DNA from 4 places in the Neobacillus terrisolis genome. Region 4 is predicted to be linked to each of the others. Evidence: predicted binding sites of a transcription regulator. Region 4 holds the regulator's gene; each other region holds the start of a gene.
The links. The regulator CtsR, encoded in region 4, represses protease genes until heat stress. The targets are predictions, from matches to a motif close to ATGGTCAATAAAGGTCAAACA.
Positions count from the first base shown of each region.

Region 1 (4,403 bases), on a different contig from region 4:
ACCGTTTTCGGCAATATACTCTTTCGCCTCATTGCTCATCGTTAAGCGAATTTGCTGATCGGCTAATCGCTTTTGAAGCTCGGCGATCATTTTAACAACGATTTCTTTTATTTCTTTTAAGCCCAGAGGTTTAAACAATAATACTTCATCCACTCGATTTAAAAACTCTGGCCGGAAATGATTTTTCAAAGAGCCTAACACTTTTTCTCTTGTTTCAGGTGCAATCTCACCACTTTCCAACGCTTCATCAATTAATAAGTGGGAGCCCAGATTGCTCGTCATAATGATAACTGTGTTTTTAAAATCTACGGTCCGTCCATGGGAATCTGTGATTCTGCCATCATCTAACATCTGCAGCAAAATATTGAACACTTCCGGATGTGCTTTCTCAATCTCATCTAATAATATTACGCAATATGGTTTGCGTCTTACTGCTTCTGTCAGTTGTCCACCTTCCTCATACCCAACATATCCAGGAGGTGCCCCAATTAATCGGGAAACAGCATGCTTTTCCATATATTCTGACATATCAATTCGAATCATTTGCTCTTCACTATCAAATAATGCTTGAGCAAGGGTTTTGGCTAATTCCGTTTTCCCAACCCCCGTTGGTCCAAGGAAGATAAATGAACCGATTGGCCTATTTGGATCCTTAATACCCGCACGAGCCCTTAATACAGCATTGGAAACCAGTTCAATTGCTTCATCCTGGCCAATTACACGTTCATGAAGAATACTTTCAAGCCGTAACAGCTTTTCCCGTTCGCCCTCAACCAACTTCGTAATTGGTATACCTGTCCATCGCGCTACAATAGAGGCAATTTCTTCCTCGGTCACTTCTTCCCTTAATAGCTTCGTTCCTTGTTGGTCACTAACTTGTTGTTCAAGCTCCTTTAGTTGTTTTTCCGCTTCCGGAATTTTTCCGTAACGAAGCTCAGAAGCTTTATTTAGATCATAATTATTTTCCGCATCGGATAGCTCACGACGCAGCTTTTCAAGCAAGGCTCTTTGATCGCGGACCTTCTGAATGCCCTCTTTCTCTAGTTGCCATTGGGCTTTCATTGCATTTGCCTTATCCTTTCGTTCTGCAAGCTCTTTCTTCAACAGCTCTAAACGATTTTTGCTTTGAGGATCCAGTTCTTTTTGCAATGCCGCCTCTTCAATTTCGAGCTGCATTACCCGCCGAACGACTTCATCAATTTCAGTTGGCATCGAATCAATTTCTGTACGAATCATTGCACAGGCTTCGTCAACAAGGTCAATCGCTTTATCAGGAAGAAAGCGATCGGTTATATAGCGATCGGATAAGGTTGCGGCTGCAACGAGTGCTCGGTCATGGATATTGACGCCATGATGAATTTCAAATCGCTCCTTTAGACCTCTTAAAATCGAAATCGTATCCTCCACATCAGGTTCCTGAACAAGTACTTGTTGAAAGCGGCGTTCAAGCGCAGGGTCTTTTTCAATATACTTCCGGTGTTCATCTAAAGTAGTGGCTCCGATACAATGCAATTCACCACGAGCAAGCATCGGTTTAAGCATATTGCCCGCATCCATCGCCCCTTCAGTTTTCCCGGCACCTACAATCGTATGAAGCTCATCGATGAACAACAATATTTTTCCTTCACTTTTTTTCACTTCATTCAAGACAGCCTTAAGGCGTTCCTCGAATTCCCCACGAAATTTTGCTCCAGCAATCAATGCGCTCATATCAAGGGCAAAGATCGTTTTGTCCTTCAAGCCCTCTGGAACATCCTTTCGAACAATTCGTTGGGCCAGCCCTTCAACAATTGCCGTCTTCCCTACACCTGGTTCTCCTATTAATACTGGATTGTTTTTTGTTTTACGAGATAAAATTCTTATCACATGACGTATTTCACTGTCACGACCAATAACTGGATCGAGTTTACCGGTTTTTACTTCTGCAACCAAGTCCCTGCCGTATTTTTTTAAAGCATCGTAGGTTGCCTCAGGATTTTGTGAAGTCACCCTTTGATTCCCCCTAATTTCTTTTATAGCTGTTAATACTTTTTCTTTTGTTGCCCCTAATTCTGTTAAAATCTTTCCTGTTTCTGTCCTCGCATCAAGTGCGCCAAGAATAATATGTTCTATTGATAAATAATCATCCTTAAAAAGCTGCATAGCTTTTTCGGCTTCCGTCATGACTCGCTGTAAACCAGCTGTAATATAAAGATTCCCTTGAGCTACCCCGCTACCCGTAACTTTTGGTTTCTTATCTAAGGCTTTTTTCAGTTTTCCGGTAAAACTCTCTGCTGAACATTGGACTTTACTTAGTACGGAAGAAACCAAATTATCCTCAACTGCTAAGATGGCCAAAAATAAATGAATATCATCGACTTCTTGATGTTCATTTTGACGGGCAAGTGATTGACCTGACAGGAATGCTTCCTGAAGCCGCTCCGTCATTTTATTAAAATCCATCTTAATTCCTCCTTGTTCCCTGTTTGACCTTTTCTGACCTTTATGTATATTATATGCTTTTTTTTAAATAAAATAAAGCCATCCGGTGGGATGGCTTATAATTTTTAAGGTCTGCGCTGGAAAGACCAAATACGGTCATCATTTGAGTTTTCGGGGAACTTTTGTCCTGCTTTTAGGCGGATTCTTTTCGGATTATTGACAGTACTTCCTGTGTCCCCGATTTCAATATAGATTCCATTGTTCGGTGCTTTTTGTCCAGGCTTAAATTGTCTATTTTGACCCATTAGGAAAACCTCCTTGTGAATGGTTCATTAGCTAGTATTTCCGGGGTTGAGGTCAATCTTACGAGTTGTTTTTATCCAAAATTAGGTTTGCTTTGCTTCAGTTGAAGAAATATTAGGTCATTTTCGCACGATAAAACACATAAAACGCAAAAAGACCAATTCACAAAAGGAATTGGTCTTTACCATATTTACTTTAATTCTTTAATATTTCCACTAACAATGCCTTCTGGGCATGCAATCTGTTTCCAGCCTGTTCAAATACCAATGAGTTAGGACCGTCAATTACACTTGCGGTTACTTCCTCTTCTCTGTGTGCTGGTAAACAGTGCAAGAAAATATAATCCGGTTTTGCATTTGCTACTAAAGCATCATTTATTTGGAAACCATTAAATGCTTTTAATCTTATTTCGTTTTCCTCTTCCTGACCCATACTAGTCCAGACATCAGAATACACAACATCCGCATCTTTAATTGCTGCCACTGGGTCATTGGTGATCACTACGTTTGCTCCGCTCTCTGCAGCATAACCTAATACTGCCTCTGTGATGGCTGCATCCGGCTCATAGCCCTGAGGTGTTGCAACCGAAATGTCCATTCCCACTTTTGCACAGGCAACCATTAAAGAATGGGCTACATTATTACCATCACCGATGTAGGCTATTTTTAACCCAGTAAATTTCCCTTTCACTTCAAATACTGTCTGCAAATCGGCCAATGCTTGACATGGATGAGCAAGATCAGTAAGGCCATTAATAACAGGAATAGAAGCATGCTCAGCTAATTCCTCAATGATTGAGTGAGAAAAGGTACGAATCATGATGCCGTCAACATAATGGGATAACACCTTTGCGGTATCTGAAATCGGTTCTCCTCTTCCAATTTGCAAATCTTTGCTATTCATCACAATTGCTTGACCGCCTAGTTGAAGCATCCCCGCTTCAAAGGAAACTCTCGTTCTAGTGGATGATTTTTCAAAAATCATCCCGAGAATTTTCCCGGCCAAAGGCTTCCCATGGTCGGAGCCGGCAAGCTTTTCCTTCTTTAACACGATTGCTTTATCCACTAAAGCTTGAATCGTGTTTGGAGAAAGATCCATTAATGTTAATAAATCTTTTCCCTTTAATTCCGTATCAAGTACATTTGTTTGAATCATCCTACAGTCACATCCTTAAATATAGTTTGGTGCCAGTGACCAATCGATTGAACCTTCCAGTTTTTGACGGCAACAGCAGTTAAAAATGCTTTCATTGTTTCTTTTTCAGTAAACGTTGGAATCCGGTTTCTGGTCGCTTTTTGTCTTGCTAGGACATCGGCATCCTGTTTTTGGGTGTCATAGAAGGCAACCGTATTTTTATCGGCCAACTCTTCTTCAAGTTTCTCGGTTTGAACGATTTCGATATTCGCGTTCTTTGCAAGATCCTGAAGTTCAGAAATGTCATCCATCATGCTGCAGACAAGCTTGCCACCATTGATTTCTTTTTTCACATTGGCATGAAGCCATTTTGCCAATGCTTCCTCAACACTCGCTGCAATGCTGATTCCTTCACCGGTTGATTTCATTTCCGGACCAACTTTCGAGTCGAGGCCACGCATTGCATAATTTGAAAACACTGGGTATTTAATCGTAATGAACGGCAATGATACTGGCATGTTTGATTCTGATTGCTTCGACAAAGT
Region 1 covers NZ_JBKFGH010000004.1:257,500-261,902, reverse strand. Annotated here, with positions in the region: gene clpB (ATP-dependent chaperone ClpB) at 1-2,442, opposite strand, end outside; gene ACI48O_RS03335 (YjzC family protein) at 2,547-2,726, opposite strand; gene argF (ornithine carbamoyltransferase) at 2,920-3,879, opposite strand; gene ACI48O_RS03325 (carbamoyl phosphate synthase large subunit) at 3,876-4,403, opposite strand, start outside.
Region 1: a site for CtsR is predicted at 2,463-2,483, ahead of clpB (ATP-dependent chaperone ClpB). Genes of this name have one in related genera too.

Region 2 (4,403 bases), on a different contig from region 4:
GGTCTTTCAAAAATTCCACTTCGCTGCGAAGCACTCTTTCAGTAAGACTAAGACTTCCCGCTAAGCTCCTTCTTCCAACTGGCTGCATTAAATTTATGTATTGAAGAATGGAGTAGCGTTTTTGCATAACTTGCAGGAGGTCAGGTAATAATCTTTTTTGTAAATCAATAATTGAGTCCATGGTAATATTCTCCTCTTTTGGATGGTCGTAAAATGTCCCGCCTAGACATATTATGTCCCACTTGTTGCAAAAAAAATCACTCCTTAACCTAAGGCTTATTTTAACAGGAGTGAAATGAAATTTCAACTTATAATAAAGAGATTTTTTCTTGCAAACGCTTACGTATGACATTTTTGTCAACACGGCCAAATTGGACCTCTTCACCATCTAACACAACCACCGGAATCATAATCCCATAAAGCTCTGTTAGATGATCATCTGTATCAATATCCACTTCTTTAATAGAAAAAGGAAACTCTGTTTGAAGTTGCGTTAATGATTCTTTGGCCATCTCACATAAATGGCATTTCTTTCGAGTATAAAATGTAACTACTACCTGGGCCTCCACGATTAGTTGTCCTCCTTTTTCCACTTATCTGCATTTAATTAGAAAAACAGTGAAGGATTCTCCACATTTAGATTAATCGTATCTTTTTCGTTTTGAAGAAGAAGGAATACCGAGCTGGTCTCGATACTTAGCAACGGTTCTTCGGGAAACTACGATCCCATCATTCTCCTTTAAAAGCTGGACAATGTCCAAATCCGATAAAGGCTTTTGCTTATTTTCTTCTTTAATTAATTTCTCCATCGCCATCTTAACCTTGCTCGATGACAGTGATTCATCAGAAACGGATTCAATCGCATTCGTGAAAAATGATTTTAGCTCAACGGTTCCAAACGGTGTTTGAACGTACTTTTCACGTACAGCTCTGCTCACAGTCGATTCGTGGATTCCCAATTCTTCAGATATCTCTTTCATCGTCATCGGTTTTAAAAAAGTAGGACCTTTTTCAAAATAAGCTTGTTGTTTGTCTACAATTTTACCTGTTACGTTCAAGATTGTTTTTTGGCGTTGCTCTAAGCTGCGAATAATCCAGTGATAATCCTGTTGCTTCTCATTCAGAAAATCGTTGACCTTCTTATCTTGATAGGAATTTAAACTAGCAAAATAATCTTTATTAAACTGAATTTTTGGCAGAATGTGATCAAATAACCTGACAACGAATTGATCACCCTCTTGAACTACCATGACATCAGGGATTACATATGAAGCTCTTTCATAATGAAAGGCAGCTCCCGGCTTTGGATTAAGCGTTAAAATATAATCAAATACTTGCTGAATTTCCTTTATATCAATCGAAAGCAGTTTCGAAAGCTGCTTCCACTTTTTTTCAGCAAACATCGAAAAATGCTCCGAAACAATCCTTTCAGCCAGCTCATTCTTTACTTCCTGGCGATTAAGCTGCAGAAGCAAGCATTCTCTTAAGGTTCGTGCCCCAATGCCTGCCGGCTCCACTCTTTGCAAAATAGCCAAGCATTCCTCTGCGTCAGCCAAAGAAAAATTAAAGTGATTGGCTATATCCTGTAAATTACCCGTAAAATAGCCATTATCATCTAGGTGATAGATATAGTGGGTAACCACCCTTTTCTGAAATGGGCTCATTTTCATATCTTGAATTTGCGGAAATAAATGATCAGCTAACGTAAAGCGCTGATCGCTGATTTGTTCAATCCAAGCTTTGTCATTTGATTTTTGACTTTGCCCCTTCGCCTTTGGCTGGTATACCTCCGCTTTTCTGCTTTTAATATGCAATAATGGATTTTCAAGCGCTTTATTTTCGAGAAAATCCACAAGCTCAATAGCCGAATATTGTAAAAGTGCAATTGCTTGTGAAAGCTCTTGAGTCATCGATAACTTTAACGACTGTTGTTGAGATAATCCTGCTCTTAAATCCATTTTCACTCCCCCTGTCCTCATTTTACAACAGAGAAGAAATATGTTCACGAAAAAATACCAGAGCTTACTACTAACATATTCATTTTTTGAATATGAGTGATAGGCTGATTGTATGATGAGGACCACTTTATTTTATAAAATAATTATGCGGAAAGTATGCATTTTATTAGAAAAGTTATCGAAATACCTTTAAAAATGCCAAAAACCCCTTACCCTAAATAGGCAAGAGGTTTTGGTAACGCCCTCGGCAGGAATCGAACCCACATCTCAAGAACCGGAATCTTACGTGCTATCCGTTGCACCACGAGGGCATGTAAAAAAGACGCTACGTTAAAATATTATATGGCATGATGAACTTGATTGCAAGCATTGTTTTTAAGGAAAATGGGCCCAACACTTTGAATCGGTTTTTGTTTGGCTGTTGATTGGAGCGGAAGGTGCGAGACTCCTGCGGGAGAAGGTGTCACGGGAGACTTCACAGGCGCTTTGCGCCAAGGAGGCTCCCGGACTCCCCCGCGGAAAGCGAGCACCTGAAGCGGAAATCAACAGAGCCTTTTGTTTAAAAATTCCCTAATCGGATAAGATGTAAAGCATGGACATTTCTGCGAGGGAAAACACACCATTCATGCAAGCTAATGTTGTCGAACAAATCACGCTAAATGCAGGTCGATTTGTTTGACCTTAATTGACCATCAGTGTATGATAACAATACATAAGATTTTTTTCATCGAGATTTATGAGGAAAAATCTTGGGGTCTAACCTTGGAATATGAGATTAAAGGAGGAACAGAAAAATGAATTTGATTCCTACAGTAATTGAACAGACAAATCGCGGCGAGCGGGCATACGATATTTATTCCCGTTTGTTAAAAGACCGTATCATCATGCTCGGAAGCGCAATTGATGACCATGTTGCCAACTCAATTGTCGCTCAATTATTATTCTTAGAAGCTGAAAATCCTGAAAAAGATATATCCATTTACATTAACAGCCCTGGCGGTAGCATCACTGCCGGTATGGCAATTTATGACACAATGCAGTTCATTAAGCCCGATGTTCAAACGATTTGTATCGGTATGGCTGCATCAATGGGTGCATTCTTACTTGCTGCAGGTACAAAAGGCAAGCGCTATTGCTTACCAAACAGCGAAGTTATGATTCACCAGCCACTTGGCGGTGCACAAGGTCAAGCAACAGAAATCGAAATCGCTGCAAAGCGCATCCTTTTCCTACGTGATAAATTAAACGGTATCCTTGCAGAACGCACAGGCCAGCCACTTGAAGTAATTGAGCGTGACACTGAGCGCGATAACTTCATGACTGCTGAAAAGGCTAAAGAATACGGCTTAGTCGATCATATTATTGAACGCAGCTCTGCTACTGGTGAGAAAAAATAATAATCGCTCCTAAACGAAACTCGCGCTCTATTTTTTATAGTGGGCGTTAAAAGGTGCCTTCTTAATAAATGACGTATGCTCTGGCATACGTCATTTAATTATTTACAAGGGTTTTTTTTAACATGGCTGTGTTAAAGCTCAGTGTTGATTTTTTTACACAATGTTGATTGGAGCGGAAGGCGCTTGACTCCTGCGGGAGTAGCGGGACAGGTAAGACCCCACAGGAGCTTTAGCTCCGAGGAGGTTCACCGCCCGCCCCGCGGAAAGCAAGCGCCTGGAGCGGAAATCAATAGTCTAGTTTAACACAGCCTTTGACATAATATTGTTCAATGAAACGACTGTCAATATTGATGTCATTCGGAACGCCGGCATGGTAGGTTCCTTATCTTAAGAGGACATACGTTCCGTTATTTTGATAAAATATGCTCTTTTTGATAGATAAGCGGACACCAGTTCCGCTATTCGCTAATAAATGGCGATTTTTGAGTGGTATTTATATAAATAAGAGCCCCTGTGTCCGGTAAGATGCAATAACAAGCTAAAAACATCAAAATAAGGGCCTCTGTGTCCGCCAAAATATCGTAACTTCATTATTTTTGTTAACCAATCGGAGGAGGACAAGCTCGTAAGTATAATAAAGAAAACTCGCCAATTTTTTGATGGCGAGTTTTGCTTTTATATAGGCGAAAGGCATCATAACGACTGTCACTTCAATATAAATATAAAACGGAAACCTTTAGTGTTTTTTATGCCTCATCGCAAATATAATTGCAAAGGGCTTCAATAGCTTCTGTTTCGTCACTGCCGTTTGCGGATAGAGAAACTTCAGAGCCTGAGCTTATTGCCAAGCTCATTAACCCCATAATACTTTTGGCATTGACTTTTTTACCGTCTTTCTCTAAAAAAATTTCGGATGAAAACCGATTGGCTTCTTGAACAAAGAGTGCCGCAGGACGTGCTTGTAAACCAGTTTTCAGTTTAACTTTTACCTGTTTTTCTAACATGCGATTTCTCTCCCCTTATATTTCTCTATTTTTGATCGGCTCAC
Region 2 covers NZ_JBKFGH010000008.1:181,094-185,496, forward strand. Annotated here, with positions in the region: gene ACI48O_RS06505 (sugar-binding transcriptional regulator) at 1-181, opposite strand, end outside; gene ACI48O_RS06510 (glutaredoxin family protein) at 309-569, opposite strand; gene rpoN (RNA polymerase factor sigma-54) at 642-1,958, opposite strand; tRNA gene ACI48O_RS06520 (tRNA-Arg) at 2,198-2,269, opposite strand; gene clpP (ATP-dependent Clp endopeptidase proteolytic subunit ClpP) at 2,753-3,355, shown strand; gene ACI48O_RS06530 (HPr family phosphocarrier protein) at 4,102-4,359, opposite strand; gene whiA (DNA-binding protein WhiA) at 4,375-4,403, opposite strand, start outside.
Region 2: a site for CtsR is predicted at 2,631-2,651, ahead of clpP (ATP-dependent Clp endopeptidase proteolytic subunit ClpP). Genes of this name have one in related genera too.

Region 3 (4,403 bases), on a different contig from region 4:
GATTTTGTTACAATAAAGAATAATTGCTGTAAGGGGGTTAAACATGATCAAATCCGCTCTCGATGTTCGGTTCATAAGTGGGTTCCTTTTAGCGCATTTATTAATGTTTTTTACTTTTTCTGATAAAGCTGTTTTTTGGTATTTTTTCACTGCAACGATGCTGCTATTAATTTGTTATGTAGTAGCTAAGGATAAATTGGACGATAAGTTATCCTTAGTCAAATACCTTTTTATTGGAATTTTATCGGGGACTCTTCTTTTTTTCCTTTTTTGGGCAGGGAATCAATTGATTGAATTCTTCCATATTCCAGTAATGAAACAGGTAACCTCCCTTTACAAAAGGTTTGGTCCCGATTTATTTTGGCACTATTTAGCGTTAATATTAGTCATTGTCCCGGGGGAAGAAATTTTTTGGCGTGGATTTATCCAAAAACGACTGCTTTCGTTTACGAATAATGGTACAAGCATTATAGTATCCGCTATTATGTATTCATCTGTACATCTTTATTCCAACCAAATTATGCTCCCATTTGCTGCTCTAGTAGCAGGTTTGGTCTGGGGCTGGCTTTATGCCTGGAGAAGAAGTATGCCGCTAGTAATTGTATCCCACTTAGTATTTGATCTTTTTTTATTTGTCATTATGCCCTTTAGATAAGCAGCCTTTTCTTCTTGAAAGGCTGCTTATTTTATTACTAGGCTTAGCTAAATTGTTTGTTGATTTCCGCTCCAGGTGCTCCAATCAACATTGTTCTTTAACACTGCCTTTTACAAAAAAGCGGTGCTTTTTATGTGGAAAATTTTTTTCGATTGATCGGCTTAAGCCATAATAAAACAATAAAAGCTAAACTAAAATAACCAAACAGAGGGTATAGATAGGAAAGGAGCTTCCCGTAATCAATCAGACTAATAAAATAGGTACTTAGAAAAATCAAGATAACAATCGAAATACTTGGAAGACTTATATATTTTCTTAACTGGCGCTCTAGCCCGAAAACATTGCCTATTACAGAGGTAAAGATTTCTCCATAAATAACGAAAACATAAATCCAATATATGCTTGGAGCGATGTTTTTCACAATTACTGCCATTGGAACCTCAAACGTTTCCACCTTAGGAAGCATCGTCAGGACAATATGGCTGCTTAGCAAGATTAAGGTAAGAGCAATTCCCCCAAGGATACCTCCCCACAAAATCGTATCATCATCTTTTATTTCTCCTGCAACAGGTACTAATACAGCTTGGGCAAGAAATAAATTAAATGCTGCATACGTAAATGGTGAGACGACCGCCTTCCAGCCATCCGCTAAAAAAGGAACAGCCATTAATTGTTCTGAGAAATGAGGGGATTGGACCGATTTTCCCATTAATATAACACTAAATGAAATCATCAGTGGGACAACCAATATATTGACAACAAATAAGCCTTTCATTCCAATCATAAGAACAAGAATGGAAAGACAAATTGTAATAAGAACCCCTGCTACCTTAGGGAAGTTCAATTGCTCCTCAAAAATGGCCCCTGCACCCGAGAGCATTACTGCGCATACACCAAGAAGCATCAGCAATGTTAAGGCGTTAATGATTCGCCCAAAAAACCTGCCAAATACAAACTCATTAAATTCCTGATAAGATTTTGCTCCTACAAGGGCCGCCAATCTCATCAATTTAGCACCTAGATATATCAAGATAAAACCACTTATAAAAATCCCTGCAAACCCCAAGAAGCCAAACCGAGAAAAAAACTCGACGATTTCTCTTCCTGTGGCAAACCCTGCACCTACTACTGTACCCACATATACAGCTGCTATTTGAAAGGATGCACTCCATCTTGGTTTCAAAGTCGTCCTCCCCCTTCCTATCCATATATATGATGGTTAGGACAAACAAAGACGAGCTTTTTCAAACATTCATAACGAACACCACTAAATTTGTTAAAGACAATTTTTTGTAAACAAAATACTTGAAAGTCAAAAAAGGTCAAAGTATAATGAAGACACGAAAGGTCAAAGTTAGTCAAAATCAAACAAATGTATAGGAGGTTATGCAACATGCTTTGCAACAAATGTCAATTTAACGAAGCAACCATTCAAATGAAACTTAATGTCAATGGTCAAAAAAGGCATCTCCTCTTATGTGAGGAATGTTTCAAAAAGGAACGTGAAAAGATTGGAAATTTAACTTCATTCGGGCTAAATGGATTCAACCATCCGTTTGAAGATTTCCTTGAAGGATCTTCAGGAATCCCTTCATCCCAAGAGCACAATGTAAACGAACCTTTTCAACAAGCTCTCCCAACTAATGGCGGAGGGTTTATCGACCAATTTGGTCGAAATCTTACCCAGTTTGCCAAAGCGGGTCTAATTGACCCTGTAATTGGTCGTGATGAAGAAGTCGCTCGCGTGATGGAAATTTTGAATAGACGCAATAAAAATAATCCGGTGTTAATCGGTGAACCAGGCGTTGGGAAAACGGCAATTGCCGAAGGGCTTGCTCTTAAAATAGCTGAGGGCTCTGTTCCTGCCAAATTGCTTGGTAAAGAAGTATATTTGCTTGATGTTGCCTCACTCGTGTCCAATACCGGCATTCGAGGTCAATTTGAGGAAAGAATGAAGAAACTGATCTCTGAATTACAGCAAAGAAAAAATATCATTCTATTTATCGATGAAATTCACTTGTTAGTCGGAGCTGGTTCTGCTGAAGGTTCGATGGATGCGGGAAACATCCTAAAACCTGCTCTCGCTCGCGGGGAACTGCAAGTCGTCGGAGCAACGACATTGAAGGAATATCGTAAAATTGAAAAAGATCCTGCCCTTGAGCGACGTTTTCAACCTGTTCAAGTGTCAGAGCCATCACTCGAAAAAGCTGTAGAAATCTTAAAAGGGATTCAAACGAAATACGAACAATACCATAAGGTTTCTTATACAGAGGAAGCGATTAAAGCATGCGTCACTCTTTCGCATCGCTATATCCAAGACCGTTTTCTTCCAGATAAAGCGATCGATTTATTAGATGAAGCTGGTTCCATCCTTAACCTAAAAACCGATGTTGAGCCCGATACATCACAAATTGAGAACCGCTTAAAAGAAATAAGTAAAGAAAAAGAATTGGCTTTAAAAAATGAACAATACGAACAGGCTGCAAAACTTCGAGATGAAGAGACAGCCCTTGAACAAAAATTGGCTAAAGCTGAAAACAATGATGTGTTACATCCAATCGTTGATGTACAGGATATTCAAGCCATCATCGAGAAAAAAACAGGGATCCCAGTTGGAAAGCTGCAAGAGGATGACCAAAATAAAATGAAATCTCTTGAACACAATCTTGCTAATAAAGTAATCGGACAGGATGAAGCAGTGACAAAAGTGGCTAAAGCGATTCGACGCAGCCGCGCTGGCTTAAAGTCAAAGCATCGCCCAATTGGTTCATTCTTATTCGTTGGTCCAACCGGTGTCGGGAAAACTGAATTATCAAAGACATTGGCAGAGGAATTGTTTGGTGTAAAAGATGCAATGATTCGCCTTGACATGAGCGAATATATGGAAAAACACAGCGTTTCAAAAATCATCGGCTCTCCTCCAGGATACGTTGGACACGAGGAAGCTGGACAACTAACAGAAAAAGTTCGCCGAAATCCATATTGCATTATTTTGCTTGATGAAATTGAGAAAGCACATCCAGATGTACAGCATATGTTCCTGCAAATTCTTGAGGATGGACGACTTACAGACAGCCAAGGTCGCATGGTAAGCTTTAAGGATTCCGTTATCATTATGACAAGTAATGCGGGCGTTGGTCATAAACAAATTCAGGTTGGCTTTGATAAAAGTAATGCAGCAACAGAGTCTAACATTCTCGAGTCACTTGGTTCATTTTTCAAACCAGAATTTTTAAACCGCTTTGATAGTATTATTGAGTTCAAATCATTAGAGAAGGAGCAGCTATTAAAAATCGTTGATTTAATGCTCGAAGAATTGGAGAACACGCTTAAAGAACAAAACTTGGCTTTAACGGTCTCAAATGAAGTGAAAGAAAAATTAGTTGAACTTGGTTACCACCCTGCATTCGGTGCTCGTCCACTTCGTCGCGTTATCCAGGAGCAGCTTGAGGATAAGCTTACAGATATCCTCCTTGATGGTGTCACAAGTGGAAACTTCATTGCCGTATTAGCCAGCAATGAAATCATGATTAAAGCAAAATAAATAAATCGTTAAGATATAAGAAAAGGATAACACCGGGGTTTGATACTCCCGGTGTTATCCTCTTTTAATTATAATTTCGCATCGTCCACTGCCTCGAGCCAACTATCAATTTCATCAATAACGGATTTGACGCATCCCGCTTCAAATGGAGAGACTAAATTGGCTTCTTTTACTAACTTGGTAAATGACTTACTTCCGCCAAGT
Region 3 covers NZ_JBKFGH010000005.1:315-4,717, reverse strand. Annotated here, with positions in the region: gene ACI48O_RS03915 (CPBP family intramembrane glutamic endopeptidase) at 44-655, shown strand; gene ACI48O_RS03910 (YkvI family membrane protein) at 786-1,838, opposite strand; gene ACI48O_RS03905 (ATP-dependent Clp protease ATP-binding subunit) at 2,049-4,199, shown strand; partial or broken gene ACI48O_RS03900 (M3 family metallopeptidase) at 4,268-4,403, opposite strand, start outside.
Region 3: a site for CtsR is predicted at 1,964-1,984, ahead of ACI48O_RS03905 (ATP-dependent Clp protease ATP-binding subunit). Genes of this name have one in related genera too.

Region 4 (4,403 bases):
AAAATCAAACTCCAATTTAAAAATTAATAATGAAAGGGGTAATCCTGATGAGTTTCACTAATAAAGTGGTGATTGTAACAGGTGCTGCCAATGGTATTGGTCGAGGAATTGCTTCCCTTTATGCTGTTGAAGGTGCAAAAGTAGTTCTAGCAGATATGGATGAAATAAGAGGGAGAGAACTAGAACATCAAATTAAAAAACTTGGTGGCGATAGTCTTTTTATACAAACAGATGTAAGAAAAGAAGAAGATCTCATTCATTTAATAGAAAAAGCGAAAAGCACTTATGGGGAAATACATATTTTAATTAATAATGCCGGTAAAGGAGGAGCGTTTAAAAATACTTACGAACTAACAATAAATGAATGGGATGATATCATCAATACGAACTTAAGAAGTGTTTTCATTGCTTCGAGGGAGGCGGCAAAGTATATTCGAAAGAACAAACTTGGTGGTGCTATTATCAATATCGCTTCCACACGTGCATTTATGTCGGAACCTAACTCGGAAGCTTATGCTGCCTCTAAGGGTGGAATTGTCGCTATTACCCATGCATTAGCCGCATCATTTAGTAATGATAAGATCACCGTAAATTCGATTTCTCCGGGGTGGATTGAAAAAGGAGATTATTCATTATTACGAGATGTAGATCATCAGCAGCATTTATCAAAACGAGTTGGAAGGCCGGATGATATTGCACGGGCTTGTCTCTTTTTATCAAGTGAGGAAAATAATTTTGTAACAGGAACAAATCTGGTAGTTGATGGCGGGATGACGAGAAAAATGATTTATGTTGAATAATATGTAAGGGCTCAGCTTATTGTTTCGTGAACGGTAATAAAAAACTAAGACATTCCTCTTAGCCTTTGTTTGAGAAAAGGTAAAATGGTAAGAATAGATTAGTGGTTCAATTAATTGCACAAACATAGGTGAATCATGTATAATCAAAGTCAAATATAGTCAAAGTCAGAAGATTGGGGGAGGTTTGATGAGGAATATCTCCGACATAATTGAAGATTATTTAAAGACGGTATTGGAGTTGAGTGAAGAAGAAATTGTTGAGATTAAAAGAAACGAAATTGCCGACAAATTTCAATGTGTTCCTTCCCAAATTAATTATGTAATCAATACTCGTTTTACAGTAGAAAGAGGTTATCTTGTTGAAAGTAAACGGGGTGGCGGCGGATATATTCGAATCATTAAGGTTCAAACGAATGATCATGTCCATTTAATTGATCATTTGATATCTCTGATAAAGTCTAATATTTCTCAAAGCAGTGCAGAAGATTTAATCTATCGATTAGTAGAAGAGGATATTATTACTAATCGTGAAGCAAAAATTATGTTAAGCGTAATTGATCGTTCCGTGTTGTATATTGATCTTCCTTATCGGGATGAATTACGAGCAAGAATGGTAAAGGCAATGTTAACAACTTTAAAATATAAATAAAGTGAGCTGGAGAGGTGAAAAAATGATTTGCCCAGAATGTAATCAAAGACCAGCGACGCTCCACTTTACTAAAATCATAAACGGCGAAAAAACCGAATTTCACTTATGTGAAAAATGTGCTCATGAAAAGGGTGAGATGTTTTTACTGAATGGAGCACCTGGCTTTTCAATAAATAATTTAATTGCAGGCCTATTAAACATAGAGCCGAAGTTTACTCCATCTCCCCAAGATGCATTTAAACCTCAAGAAATTGTTCAGTGTAAGCAATGTTCAATGACCTTTCCACAATTCGTCAAAATAGGGAGATTTGGGTGTGCAAATTGCTACGAAGCATTTCAAGAACAGCTTATCCCTCTATTAAAAAAGGTTCATAGTGGTAATACAGATCACCGCGGGAAAATCCCAAAAAGAATTGGTGGAGGCATTCAAATTCGTAAAACAGTTGCAGACTTAAAGGAAAAGATAAAACAGTTAATAGCAGATGAGGAATTTGAGAAAGCCGCCCAAGTTAGAGATGAAATACGCTCATTAGAAAGCAAAATGATTGAAAGTCATGAGGGAGGGGAGTAGCTTGGGATTAGAAAGATTTATGAATCAAGCTGTCAGCTCATGGATGAGTGCTGAAGGTCCAGATTCTGATATAGTTATGAGTTCACGAATCCGGCTAGCACGAAATTTTAATGAGTTTACTTTTCCTATTCTTTTTTCCAATGATGAAGCGAATTCAGTCATCTCTACTATTGAAGAAATAACTGTACAAAGTCCATTAACAGAGCTTGGCCAATATGAATTATTAAAAATGGATCAATTACAGCCTCTACAGAAACAAGTTTTAGTTGAAAAGCATTTAATCAGTCCTCAATTAGCTAATGATGCTTCCCATGGAGCATGTTTACTATCGGAAAATGAAGAGATTAGCATCATGATTAATGAAGAAGATCATATTAGAATCCAATGTCTATTTCCAGGACTGCAGCTTACAGAGGCACTTTCAATAGCAAATGTTGTAGATGATTGGATTGAAGCAAATGTTACCTACGCTTTTGATGAGCAATATGGCTATTTAACCAGTTGTCCTACTAATGTCGGAACTGGCTTAAGGGCTTCGGTTATGATGCATTTACCAGGTCTCATCTTAACGCAACAGATAAATAGAATTATTCCGGCAATCAATCAATTAGGATTAGTCGTAAGAGGAATTTATGGTGAAGGTAGCGAAGCATTAGGTAATATCTTTCAAATTTCTAATCAAATTACTCTTGGAAAATCTGAGGAAGAAATTGTCGAGGATTTAAAAAGCGTAGTAAAACAATTGATTTCCCAGGAAAGAAATGCCCGGGACGCATTAGTAAAAACTTTAAACATAGAATTAGAAGATAGGGTATTTCGTTCGCTTGGTGTTTTGGAGAATAGCAGGATTTTAGAATCAAAGGAAGCCGCACGCTGCTTGTCCGATGTTAGGCTAGGAATCGATATGGGTTTTATAAAAAATATCCCTAATACAATATTAAATGAATTAATGATTTTAACTCAACCAGGTTTCTTACAGCAGTATGCCGGAGGCCCCTTAAGACCTAATGAAAGAGATATTCGGCGGGCTGCTTTAATAAGAGAAAGATTAAAATTAGATACAATGAAGAGTTAGGAGGAAGAGACATGATGTTTGGACGCTTTACAGAAAGAGCACAGAAGGTGTTGGCCCTAGCGCAAGAGGAAGCTATACGATTAAGTCATAATAATATTGGAACTGAACATATATTATTGGGACTTGTGAGAGAAGGAGAAGGGATTGCTGCTAAAGCGCTGTATGCACTCGGGCTTGGGGCAGAAAAGATTCAAAAGGAAGTAGAAAACCTTATCGGTCGTGGTCAAGAGGCATCCCAAACGATTCACTATACTCCGCGGGCTAAAAAAGTAATAGAGTTGTCTATGGATGAAGCCCGTAAATTGGGACATTCCTATGTTGGAACAGAGCATATTTTACTTGGTTTAATTCGCGAGGGGGAAGGCGTTGCCGCCCGTGTATTAAATAACCTTGGTGTAAGTCTCAATAAAGCTCGTCAACAAGTACTGCAATTATTGGGCAGCAATGAAGCAGGAGGAGGACAAGGTGGTGCTGCAGCAAATGCAAATACACCTACCTTAGATAGTCTTGCTCGCGACTTAACTGCGATTGCCCGTGAAGGCAGCCTTGATCCTGTCATTGGTCGTAGCAAGGAAATTCAACGGGTTATCGAAGTTCTAAGTAGACGAACTAAGAATAATCCAGTATTAATCGGAGAACCTGGCGTTGGTAAAACCGCCATTGCTGAAGGACTGGCTCAACAAATTGTTCACAATGAGGTGCCAGAGATTCTTCGTGATAAACGAGTAATGACACTTGATATGGGAACTGTTGTTGCCGGAACTAAGTACAGAGGTGAATTTGAAGATCGCCTTAAAAAGGTTATGGACGAGATTCGCCAAGCTGGAAATATTATTCTCTTTATTGATGAGCTGCATACACTTATCGGTGCCGGTGGAGCAGAAGGTGCGATTGATGCATCAAATATCTTAAAACCATCCTTGGCTCGAGGAGAATTGCAGTGTATTGGAGCAACTACTTTAGATGAATATCGAAAATATATCGAAAAAGATGCTGCGCTCGAACGTCGCTTCCAGCCAATTCGAGTTGATGAACCTACTGCTGAAGAGTCAATTCAAATTTTAAAAGGATTAAGAGATCGATATGAGGCACACCATCGTGTTTCGATTTCAGATGAGGCGATTGAGGCTGCGGTTACCCTATCAGACCGATATATTTCCGATCGGTTCTTACCGGATAAAGCAATAGACTTAATCGATGAGGCTGGTTCAAAGGTACGTCTTCGTTCTTATACAACCCCACCTAATTTAAAAGAATTAGAGGTTAAGTTAGAAGAGGTTCGTAAGGAGAAGGATGCAGCTGTTCAAA
Region 4 covers NZ_JBKFGH010000040.1:290-4,692, forward strand. Annotated here, with positions in the region: gene ACI48O_RS20705 (glucose 1-dehydrogenase) at 48-800, shown strand; gene ACI48O_RS20710 (CtsR family transcriptional regulator) at 988-1,449, shown strand; gene ACI48O_RS20715 (UvrB/UvrC motif-containing protein) at 1,472-2,020, shown strand; gene ACI48O_RS20720 (protein arginine kinase) at 2,004-3,095, shown strand; gene clpC (ATP-dependent protease ATP-binding subunit ClpC) at 3,107-4,403, shown strand, end outside.